4 regions of the Jeotgalicoccus huakuii genome follow, and region 4 is predicted to be linked to each of the others. Evidence: predicted binding sites of a transcription regulator. Region 4 holds the regulator's gene; each other region holds the start of a gene.

Region 1 (7,897 bases), 110 kb from region 4:
ATTTGGTAGGTTGACTACCGACACTGTGGACTCGCTTGTATATTCTGCTGCGTAACGCTGTGCCGTTAGGGCAAGCAGTTCACGCGCTTCTTTTTCTACATCGCGGGTCATTGCTTCTTTCTTTTCTTTTACCATTACAGCCATATCATGTGACAGTTCTTGTTCTACTTGAGAGAACAACTCTTCTCGCGCTTCATCACGAGTCAGTCCGGAGATGCGGGATAATTCTGTTTCTTGTTGACTAATTTTTTCATTAATCTCGTCATCCTTGGCATCTACCATCTGCTGTTTTTCTTCAATTTTAGCTTCTTTTTGTTCCAACGAGTCATCTTTCTTATCTAGCGTTTCGCTTTTACGATCTAAGGATGATTCTCGTTGAATTAATCTGTTTTCATATGCTTTCATCTCTGCGCGTTGACGATTCATATCATCATCGAAAGCTTCCTTCAGATTTTGGTTTTCTTCCTTCGCTTCGAGCAGCTTTTCTTTCTTGAGATTGTCAGCTTCTTTCTCTGCTTCTGAAATTATATGATCAGCTGATGTTCTCGCTTGTTGCTGCTTTTTCGTCAACATGTTATTGACAATAAAATATCCGATAACAACACCTAGAATAATACCAATTAGGATGAAGAGAATGTTCATTAAGTCCACAATAAACACCTCCCTATCTCGGTTCTAAAGTGTGTTAAATATAATATGAGTTGAATTAAAATATTATATATTACAATTTTAAATATAATGTTACATAAAAGCAAGCACGAGAATTTACATTTCCCGTGCTTGCCGACTTTTAATAAATTGCTATATAAGCTTATTTTAATTCATCTTCATCAAAGAGTGTACTTTCTTTCTCATCCTCTTCTTCAGTGACTTCAATATCTTCCCCAAAGCCGAGTGCCGAGCGCAGTTTTCTTTGGATTTCTTCGTATAGTTCAGTGTTTTCTTTTAGTGTATTCTTCGCATTCTCTTTACCTTGGCCAAGTCTTTCACCATTGTAAGAATACCAAGCACCACTTTTTTCAATGATGTCTTCTTCTACACCAAGGTCAATCACTTCACCGACGCGAGAAATACCTTCACCATACATGATGTCGACTTCTGCCACTTTAAACGGTGGTGCAACCTTATTTTTTACAACTTTAATCTTAGTACGGTTACCAACGATATCTTGACCGACTTTAAGACTTTCCGCACGGCGGACTTCAAGACGTACTGAGCTATAGAATTTTAGGGCACGTCCGCCGGTTGTTGTTTCTGGGTTACCGAACATCACACCAATTTTCTCACGAACTTGGTTGATGAATAAGGCAGTTGTGTTTGACTTAGAAATGGCACCTGAAAGTTTACGTAGTGCCTGAGACATCAGACGGGCTTGAAGACCCATGTGAGAGTCACCCATCTCACCTTCTATTTCCGCTCTAGGTGTTAGAGCTGCTACAGAGTCGATAACGACCATATCTACAGCACCACTACGTACGAAAGCTTCTGTAATTTCTAGTGCTTGCTCACCTGTGTCTGGTTGTGAAATATATAAATTATCAATGTCTACACCAAGATTCTTAGCATATTCTGGATCGAGCGCATGCTCTGCGTCAATGAAGGCACAGATGCCTCCATTTTTCTGAACTTCTGCAATCGCGTGTAGGGATACTGTCGTCTTACCTGAAGATTCCGGTCCGTAGATTTCTATAATTCTGCCTTTAGGATAACCGCCTACACCGAGTGCTCTGTCTACTGTGACTGATCCTGATGAAGTGGTTTGTACCTTACGTCCAACGTCATCTCCTAGCTTCATTACCGAACCTTTACCAAATGATTTTTCCATATTTTTAATTACTGTATCTATCGCTTTATGTCTTTCGTCCATAATGTACCTCCAGTCGTGATTTCATATTTATTATATCACTCATAAAATAAAAAAGCGAATATATGTTCGCTTTTAAATACAAAATTTTAATTTTTGCTGACCATTTTCTAATTACCGCCAGGATTCATTACTAAACTTCACTTTTCTGTTGGTTTTTATCGACAATTTTTTATTTATGGTCTGCCTTAAAAACAGCACGGCCTTTAACAAAGTATTCGACTCCAGATAAGATTGTAAAGAAGACTGCAATGTACATTAATACCATACCTGGTGAAAATGGTAGGAAGCTTGTCATAATATCACCGAAAAGTAAAAATACTAGTGCAAACATTTGAAAGACCGTCTTCACTTTACCAAGCTGGCCTGCTGCTGACACGTAGCCCTGCTCAATTTGTAAGAGTCTTAAACCTGTGACTGCAAATTCACGTGCGATGATAACAACTGCAATCCAGGATGAAATAACATGCCATTCAACTAGGACAATTAAACCGGTCGTGACGAGGAGTTTGTCGGCAAGCGGATCTAAAAATTTGCCCATGTTGGTAATGAGATTCCATTTACGGGCTAAGTAGCCATCTAAAAAGTCAGTCAATGCGGCAACGACAAAGGTAACAGCAGCAATGAGCTGTTCAATACGGATAACTTCCCCACCGAGGAAGGTCGTATTGCCAAAACCGAAATCGACTAAGGCAAAGATTAAGAAGACTGGAATAAGGATGACTCGAAACACAGTCAACCAATTAGGTATATTCATTTTGTCACTCCCTCGTTATGTTAAATTGATAATATATTGTTACCGTATCACCACGTAAGGAATTGTCGAGTGGCTGACCATCAATTGAGACATCAAAATTCGTAGAGTTTCCGAGTGCCAAATTTAATACAGACGCTTCTGGATCAATATCAAAAGTGCCACCTTCAGATTCCTCATATAGATAAGAATTTTCAAGGTCATCAGTTAGGCTAACCCAAGAAGGCTCATCTCCTGAAATTTCCACTGAAAAAGTGTCACTCGTCGTAATATTGTATATCAAAGTATTACCTTCACGATTGACAAAACTCACATCGGTTGTCGGCGCTTCTTCAGCTTCTTCCTCGCTTGTTTCCTTTGTTTCTTCTTCAGCTGTTTCTCCTTCTGGTTCTTCAGATTCAGCTTCTTCTTCTGGTGCTTCGGTCGATTCTTCTTCATTTGATGAAGCAATGTCATCAATAACTTCAGAGTCTGTTTCATAGACCCGTTTAGTTTCAAAGAGGTCACCTTCAGAACCGATTTGCAAAAGTACAAGCCAAACAACAAACAAGACTAGGATCATCGTAATAAAACCGATTAAAATTTTCTTTAAGTATTTAAAGTCCTGATCTTCTTTTTGATTTCTCTTCTGCTGATCTGTTGTCGCTTTCGGAAGCTCATCACTAAAACGCTCAAAGAGCATATCAGCATCGAGTTTTACGTAATCAGCATACTTTCTAATAAGGTGTTTAGTATGTTTCGGTTCAGGGAGTTTTGATAAGTCACCCGCTTCGATAATTAAGATGACTGATTTTTTTATACCTGAGCCACTTTCCATCTCTCTTAAAGTGATGCCGGATTTTTCCCTTTTATTTTTTAAGTAAGTCCCTAGTTTCATAATCTTTAGCTCCAATTAGAAAAAGTCCATGTTGTCACTTTCAAACCAGTGACGCTTCTTATGTTTTTCATAAGTAATTTCTTGACCTTCGTACTCACGTATTTCAATAATGTAATCAAAATCATCTTGAGTCAGTTTAAAGTAAGGATCTTCCATTAGTAAGTCAGGATGTTCGACGACAGTCGTACCCTCGTAGTTTATAATTTCGTTGACCAGACGTTTATGTTCATTATTTGTTGATTTAGACGTGACAGCACCGTCTATAATGTAGACGTTACCTTTGTCGTATTCCTGTTTGTGAAGACTCGTTCTTTCCGTCTGTTTTAACATTGTTGACGATAAGAACAACCACTTATCACCAGCTGTCACGCTCCCCGCAACTACGGATTCTGTCTTACCAACTCTTGGCATGCCGCGGACACCAATTAAGAAAGTATCATCAATCTCAAATAAACTCGCTAGAAAGTCAACAACAATACTAATTTCATCACGTGTAAAACTAAAGATATTCTTGTTCTCTTCAGCACGTTTGATGAATCTGCCATGACGTAGGGTCAAACGGTCAGTAATGGTCGGTTTTCTAATCTTTATAATTTCAATCTCATGGATGTGTCTGACGATGTTTTTAAATCGTTCTAACTTCCACATATCGTCCGTACGAATCAACAGTGCACGCTGTGAAACTTCAACACCGTTAATCGTTTTAATTGAAAGACCAATATTACCTAAAAGACTTAGAATATCGCCCAGTAAACCTGGCCTGTCATCTAAATTTTTATATTCTAAATACACCTCTACTGTACGTTCAGGATAAAATTCAGGTTGTGTTGGATTCATGTAAACCATCCCCCGTTGATTTTTAAAACCTCTCCCGTAATGCTTCGTGCTTTACTAGATGCTAAATAAAGAGTGAGGTCTGCCACTTCTTCAGGCTCAATTAAACGGCCTTGCGGCAAATCTTCTAACATATACTTTATGTCTTCTTTACTTAGCTTTAATGTCATTCTACCACGGACCACACCAGGTGCTATAGCATTTACTGAAATTCCTGACGGTGCAAACTCCTTGGCCAAGGATTTGACCAAGGTCTCCTGTGCACCTTTAAAGGCACTATAAACACTTTCCATACTTGAGCCGTATGTTCCCCATACCGAGGACATGACGATAATCGATGCTTGCTCACTTTCTCTCAGCTTAGGAAGCAATATCTGAATAAAAGCGACCAAACTACGTATGTTTATATTGTACTGTTTATCTACAGTGCTTAAATCCGTATCTTGGATGAGTTCAAACAAAGCTTCGCCTGGAGTGTAGATTAATGTATCGATGACATCAATGTGTTGAAAGTATGACGCTAGATCGTCCCTTTCAATTGGCTGACTCAAGTCTAAATAATGATGGGTACTTTGAAATTTCGGCGCCTGTGTCTTTGAGAATGTGATGACATCATCATCTTTAAATTTCTTATGGACCGATGATCCGATATCACCACTTGCACCGACGATGACAACCTTAGTCATGTGGCTTCACGATGACACTTGAGACATTCATTTCATCGATAGAATTATTAAAGAATTCCTTCAAGTCATCTAAGCTAATACTATTGATTAGATCTGGCACTTCATAGAGATCGGCACCATCAAAGAGATACTTAGTAAACTGATTCGCAACGTATTCTGGAGAGTTTAAGCTCGTTAAGTAATCACCTAATAACTCTCGCTTTTGACTCTGCAATCGCTTCTCGCTGAAGAAATCTGAGTCTTTAACTTCTTTAATAATGCGGATTATTTCTTGTGTAAATGTTTCTGGATGTTCAGTTTCCACAGCCATCAAAGTATGACGGACTAGATTATCTTCTTGATAAGAGAAATTAAAGGAATCATCTATAATGCCGCGTTCTAAAAGATCCTCATAATAACTAGACTGTTCGCCAAAGACCATATCTAAGGCAAATAACATCGCTGCATCACGTTTTGATCGTAAATGACTATCTGCATCATCCGGGAGTGATTTAAAACCGAGCATCACTTTTGGTGTGGTCACTTGCAGTTGAAGTTCTTGATTATAACGACTTACACCATAAGGTTCTTCTGGTAGGAAGCGTTCAATGTTTGATGGTGTCGTTGTCGGACGTTTATTTTGATGCGTTTCGATAAAGTTAAACGTTGCTTCGATATCGAAATCTCCTGCTAAAATCATGACCATATTATCCGGTGCATAGAATGTCTCATGGCATAGATATAAGTGTTCTGCAGTAATTTCAGAAATCGATTCTAAAGTCCCTGCAATATCAATTGCAACAGGTGAGTTTTCATACATTGAATTTAGGGTCTCATGGTAGAGTCTATAGCCTGGATTATCCTGGTACATCTTTATCTCTTCATTGATAATACCAATTTCCTTATCCACTTTTTCAGGTGTAAAATATGGAATTTCAACCATGTTCATCAAGAGCGTTAAGTTCTCTTCAAAATTTTCCGTAGCACTGAATAAATATGATGTCCGGTCCACTGAAGTAAAGGCATTGGCACTGGCACCCATTTCAGAAAACTTCGTAAAGACGTCACCTGATTCTTTGTCGAACATCTTATGCTCTAAAAAGTGAGCGATACCGTCTGGCACATTGTAAACCTTATCACCTGACTTAAAGTGATTATCAGTCGAACCATATTTAGTTGTATACGTTGCAAACTTTTTATTATAACCTGACTTGTCGATTATATACACTTGTAAACCGTTATCCATTACTTGTTTATAGACGGTTTCATCAACGTGTTCATAGTATGTTTTTGTATACTTAGTCATCATTATTACCGCCTTTCAGCGTATATACTGTGTCCAGTTTAATCTTAGTAGCAAGGTTTATGATATCTGCCTTAGTGACTGCTTTTAATTGTTCAGTCCATTCTTTAACTTCTTTAGTCGTCGATTGATCTCTCAGTAAGCGATTATAATTTAAAGAGATCAAGCCTCTCGGCTTATCCATGGACTCTTTTCTTGAAGATAACATATTACGCTTGATTTCTTCGACGAAGCGCTCATCAAAATCACCATCTAAAACGCGATCAAGTTCTCGTTTAACTGCATCTTCAAAGACCTTGATATTGTCGTTATCTACCCCTGCTAGAACAAAGAGATAACCATTTTTAATATCCACTTGTGAATGGATGGAATATGCTAAGCTCATCTTCTCACGAATATTCGTAAATAAAAGTGATGAAGCAGAACCGCCAAACAATTGGTTGAAGACATTCAATGCCATGACATCACCAGGTTCAGAATACAGTACCCTAAAGCCTAGGTTAGCTTTCGCTTGTTCAATACGGCTTTCTGTCGTCTTGTACTTCACGTCCCCAGGTGCTTGTATTGGGTAGCCTTTATAAGGATAGAGCTTAGGTTCTTCTAATTGATGAACGTTCGCTAAGGCATCAAATACCTTATCATCCACTTTACCGGCAACTAGAATTGACATGTCGTTGTTAGCCATCATATCAGCATGAGCTGCTTTAACATCATCTAGCGTTAATTGTTCTAAGACTTCAATATCCCCAAATGATAAAATCCGGTACGGCTCATCATCAAACATAGTCTCTAAGAGAGACTCAAAGGCACGTTGGGCATAGTTATCCTTCATGCTCGTCAGACGATTTTTTAAAAGTCGCTTCTCTCTATCGAAAAATGCCTGATCTTCCTCACTATAAGAGAACGGTGAATACAACACATCTTTTAAGAGTGCTGTAATATCACCAAGCATATCCATATCTTCAAGAATAAACTTATCGTTTACAAATTCAATTGACACTTTTAATAGGTGGTCACTACCCTTCTTAATGACGTTAGAAGTTAAGTGTGCACCGTAATGCTCAGCTAAGTACTCAAGCAGTTTGGCATTCGTCGGATGTTCACTTGTTCTTTTGACCATCATACGACTGAGTAAACTCCTTGTTGTTGCCCCTTGTTCAGTCAGTGGCGTACGGAAGTAGATGCTGACGACAACTGTCTTAAACTTTGCGGTATATATCTTTACGATGGGTACATTATTAATAATTTTTTTCTCTACACCTTGCATAAGAAAAACTCCTAACTAATCTTCATGGTTTTCAATCAGGACACTCCGTGGTTTCGACCCGCTCGCCGGCCCGATTACACCGTTAGCCTCTAAGTCATCAACGAGGCGAGCGGCGCGGTTATATCCGACTCTGAACTGGCGCTGTAATAGACTGGCAGACGCGCGTTGTTCTTCGATGACGAACCACTTCGCATCTGGATATAGGTCATCATCAGATTCAACTTCTGATTTTTCTGCTTGTTTTTGATTCATGATGACAGATTTCTCATAGTTTGCTTTCATCTGCTCTGTTATAAATTCTACTATATCTGTGACCTCTTCATCATCTAGGAA
Region 2 (7,897 bases), on a different contig from region 4:
TAGTAGGCCGGGCCTCCACGAAATCCACTTTCTGAATCTCGGACCTTATACACTTGGGCAAGTGTCGCTTCAAAGAATGCTGATGCTGCACCTAAGAGTGCAACAATCCACATCCAAAATACTGCCCCAGGACCACCGACCACAATAGCAGTTGCGACACCCGCGATATTCGCTGTTCCAATACGCTGGGCCGCACTGATTGTAAAGGCCTGGAATGAGGAAATCCCCTTCGTTCCGTCTGGCATCTTCGCTCGTTTTTCACCGAGTGAAGAAAACATAATTTTTAACCATCTAAACTGGACAAATTTAGTTGTAAATGAGAAATATAGTCCCGCTATAATTAATAGTCCAATTAAGACCTCTTGCCACAGTAAATCATTTAAAAAATTGACTGCTTGTTCAAAAACACTTAAAAAGTCTTGCATTCAGTTCCTCCCCTTTTATTATCTATCTTCCTCTATTTGAGAGAAATGTACGCGTTTGACCTGACCGAAAGTATCCTCATCGACGACGAAAGAACCATTAGAATATTTACCACTGATTCGCACTTCATTGGCTTTTGTTCTATGACTGTGATCATCTGCTAATAAGTCTATGTTAACATTCTTTCCATCTTCTACAATGGTTGCACCGATAATCACATGTGGTTTTGACTTGATATCTTTATATAACATCGAGCCTACTTGCGCACGATTACCATGTTCAAAGGTAGATAATTTCGTGCGTTTAACCGCACCACGGTTTGATACCGTAATTAAATTACCCTCATTTGGAATCACACGACCTAAGACGAGATGATCATCAGGTTTTACATTCATCGCCTTGACACCTTGAGATTTTAATCCTGTTTCAGATACTTGGTCTAGGGCATATCTTAATGACAAACCTTTAGATGTAATGAACAATAAATCTTGTGGTGCTTTTGCCAAGGACACATCGATGACTTCATCATTCGCTTTAAGTTTCATGTTAACGATTGGTCTTGAAATTCTTGTTGCCTCAAACTCACTTAAAGCAGTCTGTTTAACCTGACCGGATTGTGTTGACATGACCACATTAATGTCTTGACTAAACTGCTCTAAGGTCATCGCATAAACCGGTGCTTCATTCGATTTTAAATTGAAACGGGATGACAGGTGTTGTCCCATATCTTTCCATCTAATATCTTGAAGGTCATGGACCGGGATAATCATATAATTTCCAAGATTAGTGAAGATGAGCAGTTGTTCTAATGTATTTGAGAACGTCGAGAACAAGACGTTATCACCTTCACGCATACCAATTTCATCGAAATTAGAGGCATTATAAGAACGGATGCTTGTACGCTTGACGTAGCCTTCCTTAGTCAGTGAGACAACTGCTTCTTCTTTAGCAATTAACTGCTCTTTAGAAATTTCAATCGTTTGGATTTCGTCTTCTATGACAGTTAAACGCTCTGAGGCATATTTTTTCTTAATCTGTCTAAGTTCAGATTTGATCACACTTTTTAGTTTCTTTGGATCATTTAAAATTTCATTTAATTGATTGATTTGAAACTCTAATTCGTTTTGCTCCGTTTCAAGCTCTACAACGTCCGTATTCGTTAAACGATAAAGTTGGAGCATGACAATCGCTTCAGCTTGAGCTTCTGTAAAACTATAGCGTTCAATTAAGTTCTCTTTGGCGTTTCTCTTATTCTCAGATTCACGAATCGTTTTAATGACTTCATCTAAAATTGATAGCGCCTTGATTAAGCCTTCGATAATATGCATGCGTTTTTGAGCATGTTCGAGCTCATATTTCGAGCGGTTGGTAATGACGATTTCTTGGTGACGGATATAAGCTTCTAAAATATCTTTTAAGCCCATCAACTTAGGTGCACGGTCGGATATTGCCACCATATTAAAGTTATATGAGACTTGTAGATCCGTCTTCTTATAGAGATAATTGATAATCGCATCGATATTGGCATCTTTTCTCGCTTCAATGACGATTCTTAGACCTTCACGGTCCGTCTCATCACGGACTTCAATAATACCGTCCACTTTTCGGTCCGCACGGATTTCATCCATCTTTTTAACCAAGTTCGCCTTGTTCACTTCAAAAGGAATTTCAGTGATGACAATCAGTACCTTATTGCCTCTTGTTTCTTCCTTATTGACCACACTGCGAACGACGACTCGTCCCTTACCAGTTGTATAAGCTTTTTTCAGCTCATTCTTACCTTGAATAATGGCACCTGTTGGGAAGTCTGGTCCCTTAACAAATTCCATGAGCTCATCAATTGTTGCTGAAGGCTTATCGATGACTTTTAAGGTCGCATCGATGACTTCGGCTAAGTTGTGCGGTGGAATATCTGTTGCATAACCCGCTGAGATCCCTGTTGCACCATTGACGAGTAAGTTTGGAAACTTCGCCGGTAAGACTGCAGGTTCTTTTTCTGTATCATCAAAGTTATCGATAAAAGGCACTGTGTTCTTATTTAAATCTTTTAAGAGCTCTCCAGATATCTCAGCAAGCTTTGCTTCTGTATAACGCATGGCTGCTGCAGGGTCACCGTCGACGCTCCCCTTGTTACCGTGGATCAGAATTAACTCTTCACGCATCTTCCAGTCTTGGCCAAGGCGGACCATGGCATCATAAATCGAGCTCTCACCATGTGGGTGATAATTACCAATAACATTACCGACAGTCTTCGCACTCTTACGATAGTTTTTATCGAAAGTGTTTCCTTCTTTATACATCGCGTAAAGAATGCGTCTTTGTACCGGTTTTAGGCCATCTCTTACATCTGGAATGGCTCGGTCTTGAATGACGTACTTACTATAGCGTCCGAAGCGGTCGCCAATAACATCTTCTAGCTTTAATTGTTGTAATGGATTATGCTCTGCCATAGTCTTCATCACTTTCTGCTAATTTTTCTACATCTTGATTATCTAAGATACTTGTACCTTCTTCTAAGGTGAAGGAGACGTTTGAATCGATCCATTTACGTCTGATTTCTACATTATCGCCCATCAGTGTCGTCACACGTTTAAGTGACAGGGCTTCATCTTCAATGCGCACTTGAATTAAAGTACGTGTCTCTGGATTCATAGTCGTTTCCCATAGCTGTTCAGCCATCATCTCACCGAGACCTTTATAGCGCTGGAGTTCAACATTTGAACCCATCTCTCTTTGAGCTACTTCTAGTTCATCTTCAGTCCACACGTATTGGACATCTTTTTTCTTACCCTTCTTCTCTAACTTAAAGAGTGGTGGTAAGGCAATGTAAATCTTACCTGCTTCAAACAGTGGTCTCATGTAATTAAAGAAGAAAGTGAGGAGTAAGACTTGGATGTGCGCACCGTCCGTATCTGCATCGGTCATAATAATAATCTTGTCGTAGTTTGAGTCCTCTACTTTAAAATCATTACCGACACCCGCACCAATCGTATGGATAATCGTATTAATTTCTTCATTTTTGAAGATATCTTCAAATTTCGCCTTTTCAGTATTAATGACCTTACCACGTAGCGGCAAGATCGCCTGGAAACGGCGGTCACGACCTTGTTTGGCTGAGCCACCTGCAGAGTCACCCTCAACTAAGAACAATTCATTTTTCTTAGCGTTCTTACTTTGTGCGGGTGTCAACTTACCAGATAGTAAAGTATCCTTACTCTTGTTCTTTTTACCACTACGCGCATCCTCACGTGCCTTTCTGGCAGCCTCTCTCACCTGTCTTGCCTTAATTGCCTTTTTAACAAGTTGAGTCGATAAGGCCCCGTTCTCTTCTAAGAAGTATGGGAGTTGATCTGTAAGGAGTGTCTCCAGTAAGTTTCTCGCCTCACTCGTACCAAGCTTCCCTTTCGTTTGTCCTTCAAATTGTAGGAGGTGTTCTGGGAGTTTAATCGAAATGACGGCTGTTAGACCTTCTCTAATGTCAGAGCCTTCTAGGTTCTTATCCTTATCTTTTAACTCACCAATTTTACGGGCATATTCATTAAAGACTCGAGTGAAACCGGTCTTAAAACCGACCTCATGGGTACCGCCGTCTTTAGTACGGACGTTATTGACAAAGGAGAAGATTGTTTCAGAGTATTGGTCGTTAAACTGAAAGGCAACTTCTGCGACCATTTCATTATAAGTCCCTTCAAACATGACGATTTCACCAATGTCATCCTTACCTTCATTTAAGAAGCTAATGAATGATTTCAGACCATCATCATATTGGAATATTTCTTCTTCATCAGTTCTTTTATCATTAATGGTAATTTTAAGCCCACGAGTTAAGAAGGCAGACTCACGCATTCTTTCAACAATCGTTTCGAAGTTAAAGGCGATCGTCTGTTTAAAGATTTCAGGATCTGCTTTAAAAGTGACTTCTGTCCCTGTCTCTTTTGTCTTACCGACTTCTTTTAAGGGCGTGTCGACCTTGCCGCCATCTTTAAAAGTAATCTCATATATTTTACCGTTTCTAAATGAACGGAGTTTTAAGTGTTCACTGAGCGCATTTACAACAGAAGACCCTACACCATGTAGTCCCCCTGACGACTTATAGGAGCCTGAAGAGAACTTCCCGCCGGCGTGTAGTACCGTAAATATGACCTCAGCAGTCGGTACACCGCTAGCATGCATACCTGTTGGTATCCCACGGCCATTGTCTCTAACTGTAATGCTTTCGTCCTTATTGATTGTAATATTGATTTCATCACCGTAGCCGTTAATAATCTCATCAACAGCATTGTCCGTAATCTCATATACCAGGTGATGTAGTCCTCTCGTATCGGTTGAACCGATGTACATACCCGGACGTTTTCTTACTGCTTCTAGTCCCTCTAGTATTTGTATGGATTCATCATTATATCCGGTTTCTTTAGCCAAGTCTGTATCCTCCTACAAACAATACAAACGTATGTTCGTTAAATTAATCTACTTATCTATTTTTACGTAAATCCAAACATTTTGCAAGAATGTTTTGTCATTAGTTTACATAATGATATTAATGGTAACTTTATATAATTATGTGATAATTTAAAGATATATGGTAAACTGTTAGTACCTGATAATAAAAAGGGGATAATCTATTGTATACAGTTCTTATTTTATTAATCTTTTCCTACCTGTTTGGGTCAATTCCGTTCAGTCTAATTATCAGTAAATTATTTTACAACATTGATTTAAGACAACATGGCAGCGGTAATGTGGGTACAACGAATACCTTTCGCATCCTCGGAAAAAAGGCAGGAATTGTCGTCCTTATTCTCGATATTTTAAAAGGTGCGATTCCAGTTTGGGTCGCCATGCTCGTCGATGTGACTGGTGACTTTCCTGTCGTGATTTACGGTGTCGTTGCAGCACTCGGACACGTCTATTCTATCTTTTTAAAATTCAAAGGTGGGAAAGCTGTTGCAACGGGTGGTGGTGCCATACTTGCTGCGAACCCAATTCTGTTTATAGTGTTAGTATCAACATTTTTAATTACCTTAAAACTATCGAAATACGTTTCCCTATCGAGTGTATTTGCAGCACTCGCCTTATTAATTGGTGTCATGTTTACCTCAGATTGGTTTATGATCATCTTTGGTATCATCCTCGGCATCGTTGTCATAGTTAAGCATATACCCAATATGAAACGTATTAAAAGTAAAACTGAACCGAAGATTACATTTATGTAAAAGAAAGATAAGTCCATCAGAACAATAAGTTCTGATGGACTTAATTTATGCCTCTCTTTACTTACGATGCGATTTTGTTACGTAGTACAAGCTGTAGGATACCACCATGACGGTAGTAATCTGCTTCTACTTCAGAGTCAAAGCGTACTTTTGCTTTGAACGTCACTTTGTCGCCGTTTTCTTTCGTTGCGACAACATCGATGATTTCTCCAGCTGTAACGGATTCATCAATATTGATATCAAATGTTTCAGAACCATCTAAGCCGTGATCTTCAGCATTTTCTCCGTTGACAAACTGTAGAGGGAGTACACCCATCATCACTAGGTTTGAACGGTGAATACGTTCGTAGCTTGCCGCGATAACTGCTTTAACGCCTAGTAGGTTTGTACCTTTAGCTGCCCAGTCACGACTTGAACCCATTCCGTAATCGTCACCAGCGATGACTACAAGGCCTGTACCATTTTTTTGGTAGTTTTGTGATGCATCATAGATACTCATCACTTCACCTGTTGGCCAGTAAGTTGTATAGCCACCTTCTGTACCTGGTGCAATTTGGTTTCTAATACGGATGTTCGCGAATGTACCACGTACCATCACTTCATGGTTACCACGACGTGAACCATAAGAGTTAAAGTCTCTAGGTGATACGCCTTGTTCAATTAACCACTGCCCTGCTGGTGTATCTTTACCGATTGCACCGGCTGGTGAGATGTGGTCCGTTGTGACTGAATCCCCGAATTTACCAAGTACACGTAGGCCGTTTAACGGCTCAATTGTACCCGCTTCTTTGGATAATTTTTGGAAGAATGAAGGGTTTTGAATGTAAGTCGATTCATCTGCAAAATCGTATAATGGTGCATCTGTTACATCAATTTCATTCCATGTTTCATTTGAATCAAATACAGTTTCGTATTCTTTTCTAAATAGTTCAGGTGTGACCGTAGACATTACAGTATCTCTAACCTCTTGAATTGACGGCCAGATATCTTTCATGTATACGTCATTACCTTCTTTATCTTGTCCGATTGGGTCATTTCTAAGATCGATATCTACTGTACCTGCTAAAGCATAAGCAACAACGAGTTGTGGTGATGCTAGGTAGTTCGCTTTAACAAGCGGGTGAATACGACCTTCGAAGTTACGGTTACCAGATAGTACTGATGAAACGAGCATGTCGTTATCTACAATCGTTTCAGTCACTTCTGGGCGTAATGGACCTGAGTTACCGATACATGTTGTACAACCGTAACCAACGTGTGTGAAACCGAGTTGATCAAGGTAAGGTTGTAAGCCTGAATCAGCTAGGTAACCTGTAACAACTTTTGAACCAGGTGCCAGTGAAGTTTTTACGTACTTCGGTACAGATAAACCTTTCTCAACTGCTTTTTTAGCAATGAGTCCAGCACCTAACATAACGTATGGGTTAGATGTGTTTGTACAAGACGTAATCGCTGCAATGACTAAGTCCCCTGTTTTCAGTTCTTCAGAGTCACCGTCATTGTAGTTCACTGTTGCTGTTTTGTTAAACTCTTCTTCTGTTAAACCATGACCGTGGTTACCACTTTCAGCAGTGACAGATTTTCTATACTCATCTTTCATATCAGAAAGATTAATTAAGTCCTGTGGACGTTTTGGTCCCGCAAGTGATGGCTCAACTGTAGATAAGTCAAGTTCAACCACATCTGTGTAAGTTGGCTCTACTGCAGGGTCAAAGAATAAATTATTCTCTTTCAGATATGCTCTAACTAAGTCGATGTGTTCAGTGTCGCGACCTGTAAGTTTAAGGTAGTCTAACGTTTCTTCATCTACAGCGAAGAAGCCACATGTCGCACCGTATTCAGGTGCCATGTTGGCAATAGTTGCTCTGTCAGCTAATGGTAAGGCTGTAACACCTTCACCGAAGAATTCTACAAATTTACCAACCACACCTTTTTGTCGTAACAATTCTGTTACGCGAAGTGCTAAGTCCGTTGCAGTTGTCCCTTCAGGTAAAGCATTCGTCATACGTACACCGATTACTTCAGGTACTGGGAAGTATGAAGGTTGGCCAAGCATACCTGCTTCAGCTTCGATACCACCAACACCCCAACCAAGTACACCAAGACCATTGATCATTGTTGTATGGGAGTCTGTACCAACAAGTGTATCTGGATAAAGTACGTTCGTACCCTCTTCTTCTCTGTTATGAACGACATTTGCAAGGTATTCTAAGTTCACTTGGTGAACGATACCCGTTGCTGGTGGTACTGCTTGATAGTTA
Region 3 (7,897 bases), on a different contig from region 4:
TATAAATAGAACTTTCCTTAAGTCTCATAAAGAAACGTTTCAAACTGGTAATTTTATATTGCATATGTTAAATTATAGGTAACAAAAATAGTGTACATGACTTCACACGAACCACCAAACGCTGGGAAGAGCGTTTGGTGGTTTTTTAATCGGAGTTAAAATTCACCATCATTATTTATATGTATCTATTATGGTATGTTATAGGTATTAATTGTTTGGAGGTGTTAACAACTGAATAAGGAAAATGAAAAAGTTGTTTTTTATAAAAGGGTAGGTAAGTGGTGGATACTTATTATTGGTATCGTTCTCTCAATAATTGTCTTGCTTATTGGTGTGTTTACAATAGAAGGATTTCCTACTGAGATGTATACATCATTTGCAGCGTTTATTATGTTAATATCTACAGCAATTTTACAAAACATTGATCTTTCTTTGCAAAGAGAAGATTTAAAACTTAACAGAAAAGCTTTAGAAGAACAACGTGAAGAAATGCAAAAACACACAGATGAATTTTCTAAGACAAATGAAAGTAACAAGGAAAGCCTTGAAATGCAGAAGTTTTTCGAGCTAATAAGACTGAAAGAAGATCTTTATGTTGAAATTATAAAAAATAAAAATACAAACAATATAAATGCTTTGGAACACTTTAATGCATCAGCTATGCGAAAAATAAAAAATCAGGCTAAAAATGAACTAGCCCTTAAATTCAATAACTTTAGAGGTCAATTTGGGTTACATCATATGAATGATGATGATATTAAAGCTTATTACATTAAATGTAATGATGAAAACAAAGTGATTTTTCTAAACGCAACTGACAAAGCCATTAAAGAAACAGATATATTTTCTAATACTAAAGATGGAACGGAAAATTCAATTAAAAAACTGTACAAATACAATGAATTGTTAGAAAGAATGACTGATGAAGGTACTAAGGGATGGGTTCATCAATTCCAAGGCCCTCTTAATATATCGACCATGCTTGTTAAAAACTCAATGGAATATTTTTATGGTAGACCGAAATTACAAACAACTATTAAAGACATTTATAGTGGTTTACTTACAGAGGATGAAATACTTTTATACAGAATCATAGATAGAAAACTTACTCCAGAAGATTTGTTTGGATTAGAAGATGCAGATTAATGCATCTTTTTTTTACTATAAAAAATCTCTGCTTTATATGTTTCTTAGAATCAATTTTCTAAAAAAATATAAGTGTTATAACTCAACAATAAATTTAGATTCATGCTAAAATAGAACATATGTTCGATTTAGGAGGATCTAAATGTATCAATTATATAACTATAATCTATGTCCACAGCGTCATATCTTCTGTGTAGATTTAAAAAGCTTCTTCGCCAGTGTATCTTGTATATTAAAAGGCTTAGATCCTATGAAGGTAAAACTCGCCGTCGTCGGAGATACGAAAAGTATTGGTTCTGTTGTACTCGCAGCAACTCCAGAATTAAAAAAGATTGGCATTAAAACAGGATCTAGATTATTTGAAATTCCTTCAAGAAGCGATATTTATATCATCAATCCATCTATGAAAATATATCTAGATTACACCAAACGCATTACAGAAATTGCTTTGAAATACGTTGCGCCAGAAGATTTTCATCAGTATTCAGTTGATGAGTTCTTTATGGACGTCACACACAGCTACAAACTCTTTGCAGATAGTCCAAAAGCACTTGCTAAACTTATAAAAGATGAAATCTATGAAAAGACAAAGATTGGTTCTGCCATTGGTATCGGAGATAACATGTTGCTCAGTAAAGTTGCCTTAGATATTGAAGCCAAGCACATGCCGGACGGTATCACAGAATGGCGTTATCAAGATGTTCCAGACAAACTATGGAATATTAAACCACTGAGTAAGTTTTGGGGCATTAACCACAGAAGTGAAAAGAAACTCAACCAACGTGGCATATTTTCTATAGGAGACTTAGCAAAATATCCCCATACTCATTTAAAAAGAGACTTCGGTATTGTTGGTGTAGACTGGCACTTACATGCTAACGGCATTGATTTTAGTCAGATTAGCAACAAGCACGTCGTCCATTCACCATCCATTGCGAAGAGCCAAATACTTATGAGAGATTACCAATTCGAAGAAACCTATGTAGTTTTATTTGAACATATCGATGAAGTCGTCCATAGAATGCGTTTGATGAAACAACTTGCAAGAACCGTCGCTTTTACACTCGGTACCAAAGACGGTCATATATATAGAAAGCAATTTACCATTAAAGAAGGATCTAACAATGAAATGGATATTATGAAATTGGTTTGGAAACACATCAACAGAATCGCCGATCCCTATGAACTTTACAGAACCATCTCAGTCTCACTATCGAACTTTATACCAGACAGTGCCAAGCAGATTTCACTCTTTCAAGACCCAGACAAATTATTAAGAGAAGAAGCCCTAATGAAGACAATAGACGCTCTAAAAGAAAAATATGGACAACTGTCTATTATGCGGGCGATTAGCTGTACAGAAGCCTCTACCTTAAAATTGAGAGAAGGTTTGATAGCGGGGCATAAAAGGTAGAGGGACAATTTAAAAAATTGAAGGAGAGTGTACATATGAAAGATGATTACACTTATGTATCTATGGAATTAAATACACAGGTCAATACAGATTTAAAAATTATTGAAGGTAAAGGAAAGATTAGAAGCTATAATGATGATGACACATATGAAGATATAGGGTTCTTTACAGTATCTATAATGAATATATACAACTTGACTGAGACGAATTTATTTGATGTGTTTGATTCTGTAAATGATGCATTAAGTATATATGAGTATCTTAAGCCACAAATTGATGATAATGATTTTGAAATTGAAGGAATGAACTGGGGATCTTTAATGGTAATTGGTATGATGAATGTCAACAAAAATCACAGAAATAAAGTTATTGGTTCGCAAATATTAAAAGAAATATTAAAGTGGGGTAAGATTGCTGATATGGGTTGTATTATCCTACAAGCCTCAGCATATGAGTCGGAAAAAGAGAATAAGTTAAATGAGTCGAAAAGATTAAAAGAGTTTTACGAGAAAAATGGTTTCCTAGAGTTATCAGAAGACCCAGATAGCCAAGGTTTTTTAATGTACTATGATTTTACTCATGTTTAAGAATTTAAAAAGTTGACCCCCTTCTTCTATTTTATCCTCTTTAGGTTTAATAAAGACCGGAAAGGTAATTATAAGAGATAGAGGGACAGTAAGGAAGTGATGATATGCGGATTACGATATTGATATTATCTATCATCAATTTAATATATTTGATTACTACATTTGCAGCCAATCAACCAAATAATATTTACCTATCACCATTAGGCTTACCATTCTACAACGCAATCGTTTTAGCACTTTTAAGTGTCGTAATTTTACTCATCAGCAAAACAGGTGAGGGAAGCGCTAAAAAATTAAGTCTCTTTACGATAGGGATTAATATTATTGGAATATTCCTAGTAAGAATACTATTTTTATAAAACTAGGCTAGATGATTATATGTAATAAGACCTGATTTTCAGTATTGAAAGTCAGGTCTTTATATTTTCAGAGTCATAATTATTTAATCGCTGTTTAGTTTTATATGCATCTGCAAAAGAAAGTAAAATTAAAATCCAAAAGACTATATTATTGATTCTAAAAACACTCTCACTACCACCAGGGGATACGATATTTAATATAACTACTAATACTAAAACATAGAAAGTAGAATTTATTTGGAATTTATAAGTTTCTTTTAAGCCTTCATACTCAGTCTGACGAGAACTTACAAAAATCGACAGTCCAATTAATCCTAAAATAATTACGAGAACGAAAGACCTATTTAAATTTATAGGCAGTACACTAGAGTAGAAGTCGAGAATGATAACACCAGTTGCCAAAATTAGTACTATTATCCTTAAGTATTTATTCATATAACATCATCCTATTAAAAGTTTATTAATAGTAGTTTAGGCTAATAATTAATAACGTGATTTTTATATACAAATACCCTATTTCGGGATAGGAAAACAGTAAAGAAAATGGAGGCAAACAAGGTAATGAAGCGTATAGGAAGTCTAGTTGTTGTGCTTATGCTTGCTGCATGTAGTGGAGAAAATGAAGGTACAGAAGATCAGGAAGCTGTGAACTCTGAAGAAAATACTCAAGAAGTTGAAGATGACGAAGTTGCTGATCAAGAGACAGACATAGCTGAGGAAAAAGCATCAACAGAATCAGAAGCTACAGAAGAAAACGAAGAGGTAGAACAAGTAGAAGAAGAACCGACTGAATCTGAAACAGAAACTGAGGTCGAAGAAAATAATGGTGAAGTCGCAGAGACTCCAGAATTTACCGCTCATGAATTCAGTGAGGAAGAAAAACAGGCAATGAATGATGAATTTTACAACTGGGCAGTGGAACGTGCAGAAATAGGTGGTATGGCTGTTACTCCATTCTTCTTTACACATGGTGCTGCAGGATCGGGCGATTGGTATGCAAATACACCAGATGGAGAGGCACAAGTTCAAGATTTTAATAATCCAGGTTTTGACCATTTTGATATGCATATAATTGGAGGCGTCGCATTCTATCAACCATCAAGCGGTATAGTTGGTACGGACGACTTAGACAGAGTTCCAGGGACTGCTGAAGGATATAGTAATATAGCTGTACCAGAAACTAACATTCATAAATATATTCTTGTAGATAATGGTGTTGTATACGAGTTAATCGCACCTAAAGAAAATATGGCATTTTCAGCAGGTTTCGGTGAGTACGCAGATGATGGGACAAAAGATGGTGGAATTCCAACGGACAAAGACTTCGAAGTCTCCGGTGACCAAGAAGCACAAAATGAATGGCAGAAAATACTATGGGAATATCAATAGATAGATTTAACTTGTAAAAAAGGAGAAATAAAAAAATGGAAGCTAGTAAGATTAAAGAAATGTTAGATGATTTAGATTCACTTCCATACAAAAAAGTACTATTTAACGGATCATGGGGAATTGGTAAAACTAAGCATATTTTGGAAGCGGTTAAAGAGAATGAACACTATATATATATTTCACTATTTGGTAAGAAAGAAATTAATGACGTATATGAAGAAATATACTATCAAATCGTTTCAAAGTTTAGGGGGAATACAGAGAAATTATTAAACATTGCTGGAGACTTAAAGTACTCTCAATTTGGTTTTAGTATCTCAGTTCCTATAGTAAAAGATGTACTTAAAAAAAATACAAAAAAATTTAGAGGGAAATAAAAGAATAATAATATTTGATGATCTGGAAAGAAGAACCGAGAGCTTAGATATTAAAGAGGTATTAGGATTAGTAGATTATTTAACCAGTGGTAAATCTATAAGAGTTATATTAGTCTCATCTATTGATAATTTACCAGAGAATGAAAAGGATATTTTTAATGCGTATTCAGAAAAATCTATTGATAGAATATACGAGATCACATCATATTCTAATGGAGCGCCTGAGAATATACTAGGAAATGAAATATGGAATAGTATTAAACCAATTTATCACGAGAATTCAAAGACAAATTTACGGACAATGGAAAAAGTTAAATACTTTATAGATGAAATAGAAACGAAAAATAGTGACATTGAATATAGTCATAAATTTAACAAGCAAGATTTATATTTAATATGTGGTGCAGTCATATTATTTGTGGTTGAGCACAAGAAAGAATTAGTAAAAATAGACAAAATTGAGAAGGAGAGCATGAGAAAATCAGCAAAGAGGCATTATGAAAAACCGGAGAATAGATTTGAATATATAAACAGTTATATTATTGGAAATAAACTAAATAATGATATGATGAAAAACCTCACATCGATTTTACTAAGTTGGTTTATGACAGGAGAAATTAGAGAGGAAAAATTAGTGAAAGTGAAAAAACAGGTTGAAGCTAATAATTTTGAAAAAATTCCATTATTTATGTCGGAAAAAGAATTAATGAAAGAGATAACTGATATCACTTCGTACACTGACAGAGGTGAAGGATATATTTCACTACATAGTTTTTTAAAACGATTAGACGAATTAGCTTATATTGCTGAACAAACTAAATTAGACTTTAAACACGATGCATGTGACATAGTGGATTGGATATTTAATAAGACAAATTTCATAGATTATTATGAGGTGTTACCTCATAATATTTTGTTAGTAAAACAATCTAAATTTATTGTTAATGTCTTGGATAATTTAAATTATCAGTATTTGAAAAAATATAATCAAAAAATAACAGAGAAATTAATAATGAATAGGGACAAAGGATTATTAAATAGAATTGATGTGTTTGAAAATCTGAAAGATCTTCATAGATTACTCATTTATTACGAGTATAAAGATGAAGAACAAAAGTTTTTAAGTAATTTGAAAAATAACGAATGGTATTTTCCTCTTCCCTATGGAGAAATCAAAGAAGAACATTGGACATATTGTCATTTGTTATTAAGTGCTATTAATCAGCTAAGTGACAAACGTAGAGACATTAAAAAAGATGCAGTGGATTTCTTTGAAGAAAAGATAGAAAAATCGAAAGATGAAATATTTAAGTACAGAATGAGGTCACTGATTAATCAATATTTAATCAGTTAATACTAATTAATTAGCAAAGTGAATAATTGAGAAGAGCCTAAATATTGTGGTTAATGTAGCCATTGTATTTAATCTCAAAAATCTTTATGAAGAGGGGAAAGTATGTATGAGTGAGGAAAATCTGTTTCAATTAACGTATGTTGGGTTTGGAGCAATAGTTACCTTAGTTAGCGCAGTATTAATATACTTTTTACAACAATTAATATACAGATATTTAAAACGGAGAGGTGAAATATCTGTATATTATAAACACGTGTATAGTAAACATGATGGGAAGTTAGCATCGTTTAAGGAAAGAAAAAACCAATTAACAATCCCACTTTGGCTAGAGATTCACAATAATAAAGAAGTTAATCAAATTATAAGAAATGTTAATTTGGCTCTTTACAACTCTACTGAGGAAGTAGATATAGCAACTCAAAGTAATTACATTGAAAAAGGGTCAGAGATTATATATCTAGGTAATAATGGTTCGTATTCATTTAATCTACCTCCAGAATCTATACAACAATATGAAGTATATTATATCTTTAACAAGACTGACATGAATGCTAAATTTGATTCTATATATTTAACATACTATACTTCAAAAAATAAGAAAGTAGAATCTAAAATTTTCGAGATACAAGATGGATGGGACAGTAAAGAATTAAATATGGATAGAGACTGGATTAAGTCCTAAACTAATGTCTCAATCATATAAGAGCCTTGGTCTGTATTTAACTTATATAATCAGGTTGATATCAATTTAAATCTTAAAAGCAAACATAAAAATCAATCCATTCACTATACCAAAGACCAGCGACAACATTGTCCCAACTAAAACATATTCACTTTCTTTTCTAACAGACTCGCTGGATTTATCCCCAGAGAAGCGGAGAATAGATTTAGCCGCAACTAAGAGTCCTAAGGCTGTATATTGATTCAACATCACAAATGCAATCGTTAATAATCTTTCACAGTAGCCGATCGTCATTCCAATACGGTCGGTTTCTGTATTTTTCTCACCTGATAAAATCTCCAGGATGATTTTTATCAAGCCACCGCTAATTATATACAGAGTAATACCAATCATAATTAATAGTACCATTATTTTCCTCCTGACCCGATTATATCACGGAGCTGATCTACAAGCGCTTCTGAGTTAAGTGAATAGGTAGATTTTACATAATCAATAATCTCAGTTAATTGTTTCACCCGTGACAGTTGGACATGTTTAGAAATTGTCGCCACAGACTTATTTGTCTTTGCTGCAATATCCTTTTGACTCA
Region 4 (7,897 bases):
CGTTCCAACAAAAAGAGAAGAGAGTGGGCTTGCAAGAAGTTCAAGAAATGTGAATTTAACAGCAACGGAATATCAAGAAGCACCGAACATTTACCAAGCATTAAAGATGGCGAGTCAGAAAATTAAAGACGGTGAAACCAATGTCGATAAAATTCAATCGCTAATCAAGATTCATATTGAACAATATACGAGTGGAAGCATCGATGATTTAGCAATCTATACAGCAAATGACCTCGGCGAAATAGATGAAATTGACAGTGATGTTATCATATTCATAGCGGTACAATTTTCTAAAGCACGTCTCATCGATAATTTATACGTCAGTATTTAGAGGGGAATAGTTTGAATGAATTGGATACGACGCGCACTTGGATTAGTAATTTTATATTTGGTAGTGGTTTTTATCGTACCAGTCATTCAATCTTATGATTTTAAAAATGGGTTGAACGAAGATTACTTCAGTCATTGGTTTGAAGGCCACTTCATACCCAGTTATGATACGACGAAGATTGAAAAGGTTTATAGTAGTCAAGAAACCAACATTGATTATTCCTTAGGTTCTACAGTAACGACAGAAGGGGAAACTGTTTTAAACTCCGAGTACGAAGGTGATTTTGTGATTAAAAATGAGCCTGGTGCTTTTCACATGTTACTCGTAAGAGACGGAGAATTGACTGGTGGATATACTAATTCACCAAACGTATCACTCGGCAAGATGAGTATAGACAAGATGACTCGAGAAAAGGCTAGAGATACTTACGGTGAACCGGTGGAGTATGTTAGAAAGCAGTGGAAACGCTTGAAAGTAGAAAATGAAGAATATGATGTCTTTGATGTCGGAAATTACTATGTTTACTTCTTTTATGATATTCACGAAAGCTATCAAGCCAATGGTATGCTCGTCTTACATAAGGACGAGATTATTGATATCAGTGAGCTGTATAACCATCCATCAATAGAAGATAATGAACTCATGCACTATTATCTCTTAAATGCTACACGTTATGAATATGGCTATGGCATGTTAGAGAGAAATGCCGAAGTGGATAATGTTGCTTACTATCACAGCTTAGACATGGCGGAACGTAAGTTCTTTGATCATGATAATCCTGATGGAAATGGTCTAAAGGAAAGGTTGGAAAGAGAAAACGTGAGGTATACCTATGCTGGTGAAAATATTGCAACGGGACATACTTCTCCAATATTCGCTCACCACAGTCTGTTAAACTCACCATCTCATAGAGTGAATATTTTAAATGATAAGTTCACATCAGTGGGCATAGGGATTGAGTATGATCAGGAACAAGTGCCTTTCTATACTGAAAACTTTTTACAATAATAAATGATATACAGAAAACACGCAGAATCTTCTCTTTTAAGATTCTGCGTGTTTTTGCTAAATAAACTCTCTAAATAAACCAACTACCTTACCTAAGACACTCACATTATCAAGGAATATTGGTTCCATTGTAGAATTTTCAGGTTGTAAACGGTAGTATCCTTTTTCTTTATAGAAACGTTTAACTGTTGCTTCATCTTCATCAGTCATAGCAACAATTATTTCACCGTTGTGTGCAATGTTTTGCTTGCGTACAATGACTCTGTCACCGTCATGTATACCTGCTTCAATCATGCTATCACCAACAACATTTAATAAGAAGATTTCACTATTATGGTTGGCAGTAAAATGTTCTGGGAGGGGGAAGTATTCTTCAACATTTTCTACAGCAGTTATCGGTAAACCAGCTGTGACCTTACCAAGGACAGGCACGTGAATAACAGGTGATTCATTTACATCTGATTCTTGCACGATTTCAATCGCACGTGGTTTGGTAGGATCACGTTTAATGTAGCCCTTACTTTCTAATTTAGCGAGATGTCCATGTACGGTTGAGCTAGATTGTAAACCGACAGCATTCCCAATCTCTCTAACGCTTGGTGGATACCCCTTATCGTTAACGTTTCTTTTTATGAACTGAAATATATCTTTTTGTCTCTCTGTTAAATCTTTCATCATTTTACCTCCAACCTTATGTTAATTAAATTTTACCATATTGTAAGTACGCTTACAAACATTTGTTCGCAATTATGTTGACTAAGAACAAGTGTTCTGTTATATTGTTAATACAAACATTTGTTCGAAGGAGAGGATGTAAATGACAATTAAAGAACTGAAATCATTGATGGGATTGTTTACCGTGACGTTGAGTCTAGTGCTTTTATATAGTTTTACCAATACGGAACAAGTAGAGGGAGAGAACGTTTATTCTTCTGAAACGAAAGTGAGTACAGAAATTGTAAATGAAATTGATGGCGAACAAAAAGCGAACGCTGTGGTGTCTGAAGAAAGTGAAGTTAGCTTAGATGAAGAACTTGTGAGTGGTGTGGTTCAAACAGGTCTTTTGACAAATCGAATGGCAGAACACCTCATGAATTATGAGGTTTCGAGTGTAAAATAGATATATTGTGAGTTTATTCTCAAAATAAGTGCAGGACCGTTTGGTCTCTGCACTCTTTTTGTGGTAAATTATATGAGAAAGGATGACGCTTATGTTAGATGATGACAAGATTAAACAGCTCAATGCACTTGCAAGAAAGAAAAAGGAAAATAATATTTCTGAATCTGAAATGCGAGAGCTGACTAAATTAAGAAAAGAATATCTATCAAACTTTAGAAATTCTTTTAGAAATCACATTGAAAGTACTAAGGTCATTGATCCAGAGGGTAATGATGTTACGCCTCAAAAGGTCAAAGATATAAAAGCACAAAAAAACAATGATAGTGATAAAGGAGACAAATGATATGTCATTTGATAAGACGGATTTACTCGCAATTAATACCATTAGATCTTTAAGCATTGATGCAATTGAGAAGGCAAATTCAGGTCACCCCGGTTTACCTATGGGTGCGGCACCAATGGCTTATGTGTTATGGCAGAAGCACTTAAACTTCAACCCTAAAAATGTAAATTGGTTCAACAGAGACCGCTTTGTTTTAAGTGCTGGTCATGGTTCAATGTTGATTTACAGCTTATTACACTTATCGGGTATTCTAGAAATGGATGACTTAAAAGAATTCAGACAGTATGAATCTAAAACACCAGGACACCCTGAATTTAAACATACCGAAGGTGTTGAGGTAACGACTGGTCCACTAGGTCAAGGTTTTGCAATGAGTGTCGGTATGGCGATGGCAGAAACTCATTTAGCTGCAACGTTTAACTCTGAAAATAATAATGGACTTGTTGATCACTATACATATGTACTTGCATCTGATGGTGATTTAATGGAAGGGATCTCTCATGAGGCAGCTTCTCTAGCCGGTCACCTAGGCTTAGGTAAATTAATCGTCCTTTATGATTCTAATGATATTTCCTTAGATGGTGATTTAGACAAGAGTTTCTCAGAGAACGTAGCTGAGCGTTTCAAAGCTTACAACTGGGACTATATCCGAGTGAATGACGGTAACGATTTAGATGAAATTGACCGTGCTATTGAACAGGCTAAAACAACAAATCAACCTTCATTAATTGAAGTGAAAACTGTTATTGGGTACGGGGCACCGACGAAGTCTGGTAAGTCAGATTCACACGGGGCGCCACTTGGTGAAGATGAGCGACGTGGTGCATTTGAAGCATACGGCTTAGATCACACACAAACATTCGTCGCTGATGACAGTGTTTACGAACGTTTCCAAGAGACCTTAACTGCTCGAGGTCAGGAAAAAGAAGACGCATGGAATTCATTAGTGGATAACTTTAAGAATGAAAATAGTGATCTTCATCAACAATTTATGGATGCAATTCACCGTAAGCTTCCAGAAGGCTACAGTGATGAACTACCAACTTATGAAGCAGGAAGTAAAAAGGCAACACGTGGTAATTCAGGGGATATGATTCAAGCATTGTCTAAATCAATCCCAACTTTCTTCGGTGGTGCAGCGGACTTAGCAGGTAGTAACAAAACAAATGTTAAGGATGCAACAGACTACTCAAAAGACAATTACGCTGGGCGTAATGTTTGGTTTGGTGTGAGAGAGTTTGCAATGGCGGCTGCCTTAAATGGTATGGCGGCCCACGGTGGCGTTTATCCATACGGCGGTACATTCTTCGTATTTTCTGATTACTTAAAACCAGCGGTACGTTTAAGTGCCTTAATGAAATTACCTGTAACTTATGTATTAACACATGATTCAATTGCTGTAGGGGAAGATGGACCAACCCATGAACCTATCGAACAGTTGGCAGGCTTACGTGCAATTCCAAACTTAAACGTGATTCGTCCAGCTGATGGCAATGAAACACGTGAAGCATGGAAAGTTGCATTGGAATCAGAAGGTACACCAACAGCATTGGTGTTAACACGTCAAGATATCGAAGTGTTAGATGTTTCAAGTGAAGCTGTATCTGAAGGTGTTCAAAAAGGTGGCTATATCGTCTATGATGGTGGAGATGATGCGATTGTCTTTGCCACTGGTAGTGAAGTGGCCTTAGCTGTTAATACGGCGAAACAACTTAAAGAAGAAGGCATGAATATTAAAGTAGCATCTATACCTAATGTTCAAGCATTCTTACAACAAGACGATGCTTATATTGAGTCAGTTCTAAATACGAATATTGAAAATCGTACAGCAGTTGAAATGGCTGCAAGTCATGGTTGGCATAGATTTGTTGGCATCAAAGGAAAACTACTGACGATTGATACTTTTGGTGCGAGTGCACCAGGCGGTGAAGTTGTAGAACGTTACGGATTCACAGTCGATAACTTAGCTCGCATTATCCGTGACAAATAAACATTGAATTTACATGTTTGATATTGTAAACTAAATAGTGGTTTACACGGGAAAGAGGTGAGCATTTTGGCGACTTGGATATGGATACTAATTGTAATTGTAGCCCTCATTGGTGGTTTTGCATTAGGATTTTGGATCTCTAGAAAATACATGATGGATTATTTGGAGAAGAACCCTCCTATTAATGAAGACATGCTCAGAATCATGATGATGCAAATGGGACAAAAACCGTCTCAGAAGAAAATTAATCAGATGTTGAGCATGATGAATAAATCATCTGAACAAGCAAAAAAAGGCACAAAAAAGTAAATTAAAATGAGTTATAGGCTCATGAGTAAAAGAAGCCCTAAAATCTATACGGATTTTATGGCTTCTTTCACTATAATAAATATATTTCTGTGAATTTTACAAATATATTGAAAATTGGTAATAAACATGCATATAATAGATTATCAATCAAAAGGGGGAAAACAGCAATGAATAAGCAAAAATTTTTGACGTTTTTTGTAATCGCTTTCCTGTTAATTTTATCAGCATGTTCGAGTGATGAAAATGTAGATGAAGCAGCAAGCGGTGAAGAAGGGGCTGAAGGTGGAAACACGGGTGATTTAACAGTAGGTACATTAGCGGATGTCGTATCTCTAGATTTACATGGTTCTAACGACTCTGCATCAAGTCAGGTAAGAACAAATATCTATGAAAGATTATTAAATCAAGATGTGAATATGGAATTACAACCAGGACTCGCAACAGAGTACGAGCAAGTTGATGAAACAACATGGAACTTCAAATTACGTGAAGGCACAACATTCCACGGTGGTGAAGATTTCACTGCTGAAGATGTGGCCGCTACGTTTGACAGGGTAAGAGATGAAGCACTTGCTTCACCGGTTTTATTCTTGTATGAAATGATCGATGAGATTGAAGTAGTCAATGATTATGAAATCAATATACATACCACAATTCCATTTGCGCCATTAGCCAGCCACTTAGCGCATAGTACTGCGGGAATTATGCCTAAAGAATTAATCGATAGTGATTATCAAGCAGCCCTAGATGCGGCTGGAAGTGATATGAGTTTAGAAGAGTATTATGAAGCACGTGATAGTGGAAGTGACGCATATGAAGAAATTAAAGGTGACTTAGGCGAGCACTTAGGTACTGTAATTGGTTCTGAACCTAACGGTACTAACCACATGCAATTTGTATCACGTAGTGCAGGTGATTCAGTAACACTTGAGCGCTTTGAAGACTTCCAAGGTGGCGATCGTTACTTTGAAACTGTTGAGTTTAGAGTCATTCCTGAAACTGGTTCTAGAATTGCAGAATTAGAAACAGGTGGTATTCAAATAGCGACAGATATTGATTCTTCAAACGTAGACCGTGTTGAAAATGGATCAGACACAGCTTTAGAAGTTAAAGATTCAGTACGTATGTCATACTTAGGTTTTAATACTGAGAAAGAACCGTTCAATGATCCAAAAGTAAGACAAGCAATTTCATACGCTATTGACCGTGAAGAAATCGTAGCCGGTGTGTATGATGGTATGGGAATTCCTGCGAAAGGACCATTGGCGCCTGATGTATGGGGCTATAATGAAGACCTTGAAGGTGTTGAATTTGATTTAGAAAAAGCAAAAGAACTACTAGCTGAAACAGATGTTGCAGATGGATTCTCAACAACGCTTTGGGTAAATGACGATCAGCAAATTATTGATACAGCTGTTTATATCCAAAACAAACTTTCAGAGCTCAATATCGATGTTCAAGTTGAGCAATTTGAATGGGGTGCATATCTTGAGACCTTAGCAAATGGTGATCACGATATGTTCATCCTAGGATGGACGACGGTTACAGGGGATGCGGACTATGGTCTATATGCCTTGTTCCACTCTAAGAATATTGGTGCTGCAGGGAACCGTTCATTCTATGCAAACGATGAGGTCGATGAATTATTAGACGCCGGTCGTGCTGAGGTTGATGAAGCTGCCCGCCAAGAAGTTTATACTGAAGTCGAAGAAATCTTAGTCGAAGAAGTACCAGCATCATATCTTTTCCATGCTCAATTTGCTGTTGGTTATAATAGCACAGAAGTGAGTGGGGTGGAGATTGATCCGACAGGTCGAATTCACTTTGATAATGTAACCTTTAATTAAAAAGTTTAACAAGACTCTCGATGACCGAACAGGTCGTCGAGAGTTTTTGTTATTGAGAATAGTATACCTATCTAACTCTAGAAAACGTATTCAATGATTAACATAGTATTACTTAGTAGCAAAAAGTAAGTGCCCTGTGTATAATAATTTAGTATTCTAATAATGAGGAGCTTTCTATGAATAATTCACTTAAAGAAAAACGCTCTATTTTAGATTGGATTGAATATGGGGGAAATAAGTTACCGCATCCTGTTACTATATTTTTAATTTTTACATTACTCGTAATTATTATTTCTCATATTGCTTATCTATTTGGAGTCACTGTATCGTATACAGGTGTAAATCCTGAAACTGGAAATCAAGAGGAACTTAATGTCGAAGTCGTTAGTTTACTAACCACTGATGGCATTCGCTATATTTTTACTAGTGTTGTTGAGAACTTTACGACTTTCGTCGCTTTAGGTCCTGTACTTGTGGCTATGTTAGGTGTTGGAGTAGCTGAGAAAAGTGGTTACATAAGTGCCTTAATGACTAATGTTGTAACGAAAGCACCAAAGAAATTTATCACACCAATTGTTGTTTTTATGGGTGTAATGTCCAACGTTGCAGCAAGTGTAGGCTATGTTGTTTTAGTGCCACTTGGAGCAATCATCTTCCTAGGCTTTAGACGTCATCCATTAGCAGGACTTGCAGCGGCCTTTGCAGGTGTTGCGGGGGGTTATTCAGCAAACTTACTCATCGGTACAAATGATCCGCTTTTAGCAGGAATTACAACAGAAGCGGCAGCGATTTTAGATACTTCATATATTGTTGAAGCTACTGATAACTGGTATTTTATGTTTGCATCGACTTTCTTAGTTGTAATTTTAGGTACAATTATTACAGATAAAGTAATTGAACCAAGATTAGGTGCTTATAATTTTGATAAAGATCAAAATAGCCCAGATGA

The links. Region 4 encodes LexA, which represses DNA repair genes until DNA is damaged. Its sites were predicted from a motif close to CGAACATATGTTCG; they were not measured.
Region 1: recA (recombinase RecA) is a predicted target of LexA. The motif match lies at 1,923-1,936, and genes of this name have one in related genera.
Region 2: parE (DNA topoisomerase IV subunit B) is a predicted target of LexA. The motif match lies at 4,867-4,880, and genes of this name have one in related genera.
Region 3: V6E76_RS08185 (Y-family DNA polymerase) is a predicted target of LexA. The motif match lies at 1,259-1,272, and genes of this name have one in related genera.

The regions. Positions count from the first base shown of each region.
Region 1 is NZ_JAVIYN010000001.1:39,007-46,903, reverse strand. It holds gene rny (ribonuclease Y) at 1-642, opposite strand, end outside; gene recA (recombinase RecA) at 812-1,867, opposite strand; gene pgsA (CDP-diacylglycerol--glycerol-3-phosphate 3-phosphatidyltransferase) at 2,037-2,621, opposite strand; gene V6E76_RS00190 (helix-turn-helix domain-containing protein) at 2,626-3,495, opposite strand; gene V6E76_RS00185 (DUF3388 domain-containing protein) at 3,511-4,332, opposite strand; gene V6E76_RS00180 (SDR family NAD(P)-dependent oxidoreductase) at 4,329-5,015, opposite strand; gene yfmH (EF-P 5-aminopentanol modification-associated protein YfmH) at 5,008-6,300, opposite strand; gene yfmF (EF-P 5-aminopentanol modification-associated protein YfmF) at 6,293-7,564, opposite strand; gene V6E76_RS00165 (DNA translocase FtsK) at 7,580-7,897, opposite strand, start outside.
Region 2 is NZ_JAVIYN010000014.1:29,596-37,492, forward strand. It holds gene V6E76_RS08265 (alanine/glycine:cation symporter family protein) at 1-425, opposite strand, end outside; gene parC (DNA topoisomerase IV subunit A) at 444-2,873, opposite strand; gene parE (DNA topoisomerase IV subunit B) at 2,860-4,842, opposite strand; gene plsY (glycerol-3-phosphate 1-O-acyltransferase PlsY) at 5,046-5,636, shown strand; gene acnA (aconitate hydratase AcnA) at 5,698-7,897, opposite strand, start outside.
Region 3 is NZ_JAVIYN010000014.1:10,474-18,370, reverse strand. It holds gene V6E76_RS08190 (hypothetical protein) at 322-1,146, shown strand; gene V6E76_RS08185 (Y-family DNA polymerase) at 1,289-2,560, shown strand; gene V6E76_RS08180 (GNAT family N-acetyltransferase) at 2,596-3,147, shown strand; gene V6E76_RS08175 (hypothetical protein) at 3,252-3,506, shown strand; gene V6E76_RS08170 (hypothetical protein) at 3,558-3,941, opposite strand; gene V6E76_RS08165 (hypothetical protein) at 4,068-4,895, shown strand; gene V6E76_RS08160 (hypothetical protein) at 4,931-5,272, shown strand; gene V6E76_RS08155 (hypothetical protein) at 5,232-6,626, shown strand; gene V6E76_RS08150 (hypothetical protein) at 6,733-7,308, shown strand; gene V6E76_RS08145 (hypothetical protein) at 7,375-7,716, opposite strand; gene V6E76_RS08140 (helix-turn-helix transcriptional regulator) at 7,716-7,897, opposite strand, start outside.
Region 4 is NZ_JAVIYN010000001.1:152,544-160,440, forward strand. It holds gene panC (pantoate--beta-alanine ligase) at 1-331, shown strand, start outside; gene V6E76_RS00645 (CAP domain-containing protein) at 347-1,339, shown strand; gene lexA (transcriptional repressor LexA) at 1,397-2,014, opposite strand; gene V6E76_RS00655 (hypothetical protein) at 2,157-2,459, shown strand; gene V6E76_RS00660 (DUF896 domain-containing protein) at 2,551-2,802, shown strand; gene tkt (transketolase) at 2,804-4,792, shown strand; gene V6E76_RS00670 (YneF family protein) at 4,859-5,101, shown strand; gene V6E76_RS00675 (glutathione ABC transporter substrate-binding protein) at 5,269-6,948, shown strand; gene V6E76_RS00680 (AbgT family transporter) at 7,125-7,897, shown strand, end outside.